2 regions of the Psychrobacillus sp. FSL K6-1464 genome follow, and region 1 is predicted to be linked to the other one. Evidence: riboswitches for the same ligand, from Rfam matches in the RefSeq annotation. Region 1 holds a riboswitch; the other holds the start of a gene.

Region 1 (4,782 bases):
CGTATGAGTCAGTTAAGCCCAGAAGAGCAAAAAGACGGAAAAGCAATTGCTGCTTCTATCGCTGAATATGCAATTGAATGTTCTATTAACAAAGTAGTAGGATCTGAGGTTCTAGATTACATTGTTGACGAAGCTGTTCAATTACATGGTGGATATGGCTTCATGCAAGAGTATGAAGTAGAGCGCCTTTACCGTGACTCTCGTATTAACCGCATCTTCGAAGGAACTAACGAAATCAACCGCTTAATCGTTCCAGGAACATTCCTGAAAAAAGCAATGAAGGGTGAATTGCCACTTCTTCAAAAAGCTGCGGGCTTACAAGAAGAGCTATTAATGATGATGCCTGAAGAGGTTGGAACAGAAGCACTTGCACAAGAAAAAGTATTAGTAGCTAATGCGAAGAAAATTGGTATTTTAGTAGCTGGGCTTGCTGCTCAACGTTTTGGTACAAAACTAGAGGCAGAGCAAGAAGTACTAGTGAACATTGCAAATATCGCTAATAACCTATTTGCTATGGAATCCGCAGTCCTTCGTACAGAAAAAGCTATCGGTCGTGATGGAGAAGAAAAAGCAGCGCAAAAACTTCTTTATACACAAATCTTTACACAAGAAGCGTTTATCGAAATCGAACAAGCGGCAAAAGAAACTCTTATTGCAGCTGTAGATGGAGATAACCAACGTATGATGATTTCTGCTTTACGCAAATTGACTCGCTACACTCCATACAACGTAATTGAGAAAAAACGTGAAGCATCGGTTAAACTGATCGAAGCAGAAAAATACGTTCTTTAATCAATTCATGAAAAAGCCGATTCCTTATGAATCGGCTTTTTTGAAGATTAGGAGTATATAAAATTGTACCGTGAACACTGTGTTTTAAGGGTGAAAGAATGAATAATTACTAATACTGATTTGTGTTTCAGGTGGACGCGGTTCGCGGGGTGAGCGATGAGCTATCACCACAGCACACGCGTCGCTGTGATATCTCATCTGTCTCGCTCATCCCGCAGAAGTCGCCACCTTTCACTTCAATCAATTAAGTTAGTAGTACTAAACTTTAAAATATTGCATAGCTTCTCGCTTAGATACTAAGAGTAGTCAAAGTTAATATAGGGATAAAACCTTCTGCTTAGTTAGGAACATTATTTTAATAAGGAAGTAGAAAGTGGATTTTCTTTGATACGATTCCCTTTCAGCCTTACTTATTTTAAGAAGAAATTATTATTTTTAGGTGGTTTTAGGTTTTATAATCAATTATCCGAACATTTAAAGCGGATCTAGTTGTTTGGAGCGCAGAGCGGTGACTCCAGTGGGCACAGCACGAGCTGAAGACCCTGGACTGAGCAGCGCGAGGGAAGCGGCTGAAGCCTGGCCCACGGAAAGCGTCCGCTTGAAGCGGAAATTATGGGCATTTCTATATTCTTATTTTTAAAGGGCCGGGCGCATTTTGCTCGGTTTTTCTTGATTGGAGGCTGAATCATATATTTATTTATTCAAAATAATTGCCTATCCTTTCCACTTTTATGTATGATTAAGAGAAAAAGGTGGTACAACATGTCTATTCAATATTATGGCTATCCAAAATGTACAACGTGCAGAAAAGCAAGTAAATGGTTAAAAGATAACGGAATAGAATACATAGACAATCATATAGCTGAAAGTCCCCCAAAGAAAGAAACTCTTCAAAAAATGTTTGAGGTAAGTGAACTAGAACTAAAAAAATTCTTTAATACTTCCGGTATGAAATATCGCGAGCTTGGACTAAAAGACAAGCTTCCAACAATGTCAGAAGACGAACAATTATCCTTACTTGCTTCGGATGGAATGCTTATTAAACGACCAATTGTTTTTGACGGGAATAAATTAACGCTAGGCTTCAAGGAGCAACAGTTTGAGGATGTATGGAAGACTTCTTAAAGTCACTTGTTTTTACTATTAAAATATGTGAATATAGTAGATGAATGTATTATTAATGGAGAGGGGTATATATATGAACGCACCTAAAGATTTAAAATACTCAGCAGAGCATGAATGGGTAAAAACTGAAGGCGGCAATGTCCGTATCGGTATTACTGAATTTGCACAATCTGAACTTGGAGATATCGTTTTTGTTGAACTTCCACAAGTTGGAGATGAGATTAAAGCAGGAGATCCTTTTGGAAGTGTTGAATCGGTTAAAACTGTTTCTGAACTGTATGCACCAATTAGCGGTAAAGTAGTAGAGGTAAATACAGAACTAGAAGATAGCCCTGAGTATGTTAACGAGTCCCCTTATGAAAATGCATGGATGATTGTTATTGAACCATCTGATGCAGCTGAAGTGGATGGTTTACTTTCTCCAGAAAAATACGAAGAATTAATTTCAGAATAATTTCGAAAACGCCGCTTAATATCGGCGTTTTTTTCATATAATATTGGAAAGGGCATAGTTGGGAGAGAGGCTGAATGGCTATTGTCTTTAGTGAAAAGATAATTCTTGTTGAGGGTAGATCTGATAAATTAAAGCTTTTAAAACTGCTGGATGAATCAACAGAAATTATTTGCACCAATGGAACGATATCGAATGTCAGGCTAGAAGAAATTTTAAGTCCTTATGAAGGCATTCCTATTTATGCGTTTCTGGATGCAGATAAGTCTGGTGAGCAAATTCGCTCTGTCGTGAGAAAAGAATACCCTGAAGCGATTCATCTATATACCAATCCGATGTTCTGCGAAGTAGCGACCACACCATTCAAAGTTTTGGCTTCTATATTAAAAAGTGTTAATATAAAAGTGAAAAGACAATATTTACTTTAGGATGATGTAATATGAATGAATGGACCTTAGAACAATGGAACAGCCATAAGAACAGTGGGCAGCTTACCATATTTTATATTTATACACCCATGTGTGGAACCTGCCAAGTTGCTAGTAAAATGATGCAAGTTATAAAAGAGATAAAGCCTTTTTTAATTGGTCAAGCAAATATTAACTATCTTGGAGATTTTGCTATGGATTATCAAATTGAAAGTGTGCCATGTCTGCTAATCGCTAAAGGTGGAACGGTATATAAAAAAATATATGCCTTTCAGTCAGTTCCATTTATCTTGGATGCGATAAAAAGTATTGACGACCAAGTTGTCGTATGATAACATTCGATATACCGACAAATTAATAGTTTTACTCTTATTAAGAGAGGTGGAGGGAAGTGCCCTTTGAAGCCCGGCAACCGTCATGTAAATGAAATGGTGCCAAGTCACGCAAAGCAAATGCTTTGGGAAATGAGAGAATGGATAAATGTTATTAAATTGGATAACTTTAAACCCTTCTGCTCTTTTGCAGGAGGGTTTTTTTAGTTGAAAATGGGAAGAATAAGGTTTTAATACAAAGTAAATTTCAACAACCTGTTAATAATAGATAGGTATAGAATAGTTTAAAGAAAGGGGGCAAGGTTCCCATGATTAGTTTAAAAAATATTTCCAAAAAATTTAGTACGAAACAAGGTACGATTGTTGCAGTGGAAGAGGTGAATCTTGACATAAAAAAGGGTGAGATCTTTGGCATTATTGGTTATAGTGGTGCTGGTAAAAGTACACTCATTCGCTTATTAAATGGATTAGAAAAGCCAACTTCAGGTGAAATCATCGTAAATAATGAAGACATTACAAAGATAAATGAAGTGAAGCTTCGCCAAGTAAGACAAAAGGTAAGTATGATTTTTCAACATTTTAATTTGTTATGGTCAAGAACGGTTGAAGAGAATATTGCTTTCCCATTGGAGATCGCCGGTATACCACCAGCTCAACGTTCTCAAAGAGTTAAAGAACTTATTGATTTGGTTGGTCTGGAAGGGCGAGGGCATTATTATCCTTCTCAACTATCAGGTGGACAAAAGCAACGTGTTGGAATTGCACGCGCATTAGCCAACCGTCCAGAAGTACTTCTTTGTGATGAAGCAACTTCTGCATTAGATCCAGAAACTACAGATTCTATTTTAGATTTATTAGTTAGTATCAATGCGAAACTAGGTCTGACAATTGTATTAATAACCCATGAGATGCAGGTTATTCAGAAGATATGTGGTCGCGTTGCAGTTATGGAAAAAGGTCATGTAGTAGAAGAAGGAAATGTGCTAGATGTATTTCAAAATCCGCAACAAACGATTACGAAGCGTTTTGTTTCGCAGGTCAGTGATTCCAACAAGGCGTTGCAAACAATACAGCAATTAAAAGAACTTTACCCAAATGGCAAGCTGATTAAGCTCGTATTTGTTGGGGAGCAGACAGTACAACCAATACTGTCTAGACTTATCAAACAGTTTGATTTGGAAGTAAATATTGTTCAAGGAAATATTTCGCATACACAAACTGGTGCATTTGGTACGCTCATCCTTCAGTTAGAAGGAGAAGCACTACTAATAGATGATGCAATTCGATATATACACGAACAAAAAGTAAATACAGAGGTGATCAACAATGATTAATAATTTGTTTCCTAATGTTGATTGGCCAAAAATGTGGGAAGCCACAGTTGAAACATTATATATGACTGCAGTATCAACAATTTTAACAGCTATTATTGGACTAGTTCTTGGTCTTCTACTTTTCTTAACTAGCCCTCATCAAGCGTGGGCGAACAAATTAGCAAACTGGTTAACAGGAGCTTTCGTCAATATATTCCGCTCCATTCCATTTATTATTTTGATCATTTTGCTAATACCTTTAACGAAGTTTTTGGTCGGAACAATGCGTGGTCCAAATGCGGCCTTCCCGGCTTTAGTAATCGGAGCTGCTCCATTCTACG
Region 2 (4,782 bases), 1.1 Mb from region 1:
CATTACCTTCGTTTTATCTTCAAGTAGAGAGAGTGCAAACTCGCCGATACTTTGACAGGACTCCTCATCTTCCTTGTGAATTATTTTTGCTTCTTCAATTAGAATCTGCTTTGCATCCGAAACACTATCTATTGGACTCGCTGCTTTCAACAAACGGTCAAGTGCCCAAACCAAGTTGACAGCAGTAGGTCGAGATTCACCCAAGTATGCTGCATCTCTTTTTAAGTATTCTAGAAAATCTATCATTGAATTTGTTTGATAACTCTGCGCCTCAATAGCTAATCCATACGCTGCCGTAATTCCAATGGCTGGAGCTCCACGAACTTTCAGAGTAATAATTGCATCGTGAACTTCTTTCATATTTTCTAGTGTTATATAGATAATTTCATGGGGAAGTTTCTGTTGATCTAAAATTATTAACTGCTTACCTTCCCACTTAATCGATAATGGAACATTCATTATTGAATTTCTCCTAACAGCTCAATTACAGCATCTATTGAGTTTATTTCATGACGACTCACTATTAGCCTTTCTCCAGCTTTAAGCGTTTGTTTTTTGGTTAAAATTCGTTGCTCATGGTTTTCAATACTATCTAAGTCTTTCACATGTGCTAGTCCAATCGTTCTACGAATTAGCTCACAGCCTGCAAACCCTACGGAATCATGGAATATTTTTTCTAGCACAAATGCCTCATAGCCTTCTATACTTTTATATAAATCGGACTCCCCTTTTTTCCAACACTCTGAAAATTTAGCGCAAAATGTGTTCCATGTATTCTGTATATGGGTATGTATAGCATCCCGTTGGTCATCTTGACGCGTAAAGGATTGAACTATTAAGTTCCCCAAAAATAAGCCAATATCAAATCCAATTGGGCCGTAAAATGCAAATTCCGGGTCAATTACTTTCGTTTCCGCTTCACTCGCAAATATACTTCCGGTATGAAGATCCCCATGTAACAAAGCTTCGGCTTCCGTCAAAAAACTTCTTTTTAGCTTGGCTACTTCCAATTTCAACAAGTTGTTATTCCAAATAGCTTCCACTTCTGCTTGTAATGCTGGCTCAAAGTCATTTGTTTCATGATCAAAAAAAGGATCTGTAAAGATTAAGTCTTCTGTGATCTTACATAGCTCGGGGTTAGAAAATTCTACAACAAGTGACTTTTTTTCAAAGGGGTGGAGTGCAAAGTCAGAAGTATTGAAAAGTGTTAAGGCTAGATATTCGCCAATATCGGTTGATAATTTAGGATAGGACTTTCCTTTTATCAAGCCCTCACGAACTATTTCAAGATGAGACAGATCTTCCATGATTGTGATTGCTAAGCTTTCATCAGTTGCATAAACTTTTGGGACTAATCCAACTGCGTATTCTCCATGTTTTTGTAATGCACTAGCTTCGATCTTTGCCCTTTTCAAAGTAAGTGGCCAACTCTCCCCGATGACCTTTGCATAGGGTAAGGCCTGTTTAATAATAATGCCTTTCTCACCGGATCCATCTGTTACACGGAATACATAATTTAGATTTCCATCACCAATCTCTTCGCAAACTAATGGAGCTTCGCTAGAAAATAATGATAACTCTATCGCCAGTGAAATTACCGTTTCTTTAGTTAATGATTCATATTCTTTCATTGCTACTACCGCCATTATGATCGTCCTCTCATTTACAAAATAAAAAACCTCTTTCCAAAAGAAAGAGGCTTAGAATAAGAGATTCTGAACCTCTTATCTCTCAGAAAGTAAACTTTCTGATGGAATTAGCACCGTGCCTTACGGAATTTTACATTCCGGCGCATAAAGCGCCCCGTCTCACAACGGTATTACGGTCGGTTGCTGGGCGTCATCGGGCCATTATCCCTCTGCCTGCTCTTGATAAGAGTGCGGTACAACTATGATGTTTGTTTAGAATCCTAGCATATTAGAAAAAGCTATGTCAATACAATTTTGAATAATGATAATTTTTCAATTTCTTGTTGACAGAATTTTTAATGCATGGAATAATCAATATAATTTATTAAATACAAACTGAATATTTTTTCTTATTTAGAGCAGGTGGAGGGACAAGCCCTATGATACCCGGCAACCGATTCAATTATGAACACGGTGCTAATTCTTGCAGTCAAATGGCTGAGAGATAAGAAGTTGTTAAGCTATTAACCTCTTCTTATTTGAAGAGGTTTTTTATATTATCTGTCTAGCTCTAGCGCCTAGGCACTTACGCTTTTCTAATATTAGGAGTGAAAAAATGAGTGGAATTACTGCGCACTATCAACTATACGGAAAGTCTGGTTCTTTTGAAAAAAAAGCGGATGATATTGCCCTTGGATTGACTATTGGTTCTTGGACCAATTTAGCTTTTTTAGAACAGGAACAGCTAAAAAAACATAAAGGAACTGTACGATCGGTTACTGAATTTGAAAATATTCTTCACCCCATTCATCCGGAAAGAATTAAAGGAGAAATTAAAGTATTCTATCCTGCCGCAAATTTTTCAGCAGATATACCAGCAATTTTAACTACCGTTTTCGGCAAACTATCTTTGGATGGAGAAGTAAAATTATTGGATTTAGAATTTGACACAAATATATTATCCCATTTCCCTGGCCCTCGCTTCGGCATTCAAGGTATCCGAGAAAGATTGGGAGTTTATGAACGTCCACTCATCATGAGTATCTTCAAAGGTGTCATTGGAAGAGATATCGAGTACCTAGCGCAACAACTTAAGCAACAAGCACTTGGTGGAGTTGACCTTGTAAAAGATGACGAAATCCTATTTGACAATCCACTCACTTCGTTTGAAACACGTATCACTACTGGTCGAGAGGTATTAAGACAAGTCTATGAAGAAACTGGTCATCGTACTCTATACGCAGTAAATTTGTCGGGACGTACATTCAAACTAAAGGACAAGGCCAAAAAAGCACGGGAACTTGGAGCAGATGCACTCTTATTTAATGTTCATGCATACGGTTTAGACGTTCTTCAGGAGTTAGCAGAGGACGAAGAGATTCAATTACCACTCATGGCTCATCCGGCTTATAGCGGAGCATTCACGTCCTCAGGATTTTATGGAGTTTCCACGGCACTTGTTCTTGGTAAACTTACCCGCTATGCAGGAGCAGATTTTTCATTATTCCCTTCTCCTTATGGCAGTGTTGCACTTGAAAAATCTGTAGCTCTTTCTTTAGGGAAAGAACTAACAAAGCCTAGTGAAGTAAAACAAAGCTTTCCGGTGCCTTCTGCAGGCATTCACCCTGGTCTCGTACCACTGTTAATGAATGACTATGGAATCGACAGCATCATTAATGCCGGGGGTGGAGTACACGGTCATCCGGCCGGTGCAACCGGAGGAGGTTTGGCTTTTAGACAGGCAGTATCGGCTGTTTTGGAAGGTATTCCATTAGAAGAAGCAGCTAAAACCCATTGTGAATTAAACACAGCACTTGAATTATGGAGGTGATAATATGAGTAATCTTGTAGTTTTTTGTGACTTCGATGGAACTATTACCAATCAGGATAACATTATGGCAATCATGAAAGAGTTTGCTCCACAAGAATGGACATCGATTAAAGATGATATTTTAGGACAACGAATTTCCATACAAGATGGTGTAGCAAAAATGTTCACACTCCTTCCTGTTGAGTCAAAAGATGACATTATCTCTTTTGTGCTTAAGCAGGCAGTCATCCGTGATGGGTTTAGTGAATTTGTCTCCTATGCAAAAAAACACAACATACCACTCTACATCGTAAGTGGCGGCATAGACTTTTTTGTCCACAAGCTACTAGAACCATTCGGGCCATTTGCAGGAGTCTATTGTAATACATCCGAATTTTCCAAGGATACAATTCACATTGAGTTTCCGTATAGCTGTGATGATCGATGTACTAGCCAAGGCTGTGGTTGCTGTAAACCCTCTATTATTCGTACCCTTCTTGACCAAGATGCTGTGAGCGTTGTGATTGGGGATTCCATCACTGATCTTGAAGCAGCAAAATTAGGTAATGTCGTTATTGCGAGGGATTTCTTAATCGAAAAATGCGATGAATTGAATATTCCCTATGAACCTTTTGAGAACTTCCACGATGTGATAAAAATTATTGACGCAAAGTTAGGTGTGGAAGTATGACTTTACAAGATAAATGGGAAGAACTTGCAGACATAAAAGATGAATTAGCCGTACGGGATTGGTTTATGGGGACGAGCGGTAATCTTGCTATTAAAGTACATGATAATCCTATGGAGTTCTTAGTGACAGCAAGCGGAAAAGATAAAAAAAAGAGAACAGCAGAGGATTTTTTACTTGTTGATGCAGATGGAAACCCAGTCGAAAATACACATTTAACTCCATCAGCCGAAACATTATTACACTGTGCAATATATCGCGAAACAAATGCAGGTTGTAGCTTACACATCCATACAGTTGCAAATAACGTTATTTCCGAATTATATGGTGACAAAGGTTCAGTGGATTTTCAAGGTATTGAACTTATTAAAGCTTTTGGAATGTGGGAAGAGGATGCCATACTATCGATACCCATTATCCCTAACTACGCCCATATACCAAAGCTTGCAGAAGAGTTTACACCGTATATTTCTGCAGACAAGGGAGTTATACTCATTCGAAATCACGGAATAACTGTTTGGGGAAAAGATGGATTTGAGGCAAAAAAATTACTTGAAGCTTGCGAATTTTTATTTCAGTATCAATTAGCACTACATCAAATACACTCAAAATAGAAAGGAAGATTGTTAATGGCTATTATTAAAATTCAAGGAACA

Evidence for each region. Region 1 has a riboswitch for S-adenosylmethionine ahead of MKX39_RS13300 (methionine ABC transporter ATP-binding protein). Riboswitches for the same ligand answer to the same signal wherever they lie in the genome.
Region 2: another riboswitch for S-adenosylmethionine. It lies ahead of mtnW (2,3-diketo-5-methylthiopentyl-1-phosphate enolase); the one in region 1 lies ahead of MKX39_RS13300 (methionine ABC transporter ATP-binding protein).

The regions. Positions count from the first base shown of each region.
Region 1 covers NZ_JBBOOP010000001.1:2,621,971-2,626,752, reverse strand. Annotated here, with positions in the region: gene MKX39_RS13325 (acyl-CoA dehydrogenase family protein) at 1-792, shown strand, start outside; gene MKX39_RS13320 (arsenate reductase family protein) at 1,555-1,917, shown strand; gene gcvH (glycine cleavage system protein GcvH) at 1,991-2,371, shown strand; gene MKX39_RS13310 (toprim domain-containing protein) at 2,446-2,796, shown strand; gene MKX39_RS13305 (thioredoxin family protein) at 2,808-3,128, shown strand; SAM riboswitch class I at 3,163-3,267, shown strand; gene MKX39_RS13300 (methionine ABC transporter ATP-binding protein) at 3,437-4,462, shown strand; gene MKX39_RS13295 (methionine ABC transporter permease) at 4,455-4,782, shown strand, end outside.
Region 2 covers NZ_JBBOOP010000001.1:3,715,736-3,720,517, forward strand. Annotated here, with positions in the region: gene mtnA (S-methyl-5-thioribose-1-phosphate isomerase) at 1-459, opposite strand, end outside; gene mtnK (S-methyl-5-thioribose kinase) at 459-1,646, opposite strand; SAM riboswitch class I at 1,722-1,878, opposite strand; SAM riboswitch class I at 2,036-2,140, shown strand; gene mtnW (2,3-diketo-5-methylthiopentyl-1-phosphate enolase) at 2,245-3,459, shown strand; gene MKX39_RS19200 (2-hydroxy-3-keto-5-methylthiopentenyl-1-phosphate phosphatase) at 3,464-4,129, shown strand; gene MKX39_RS19205 (methylthioribulose 1-phosphate dehydratase) at 4,126-4,740, shown strand; gene MKX39_RS19210 (1,2-dihydroxy-3-keto-5-methylthiopentene dioxygenase) at 4,756-4,782, shown strand, end outside.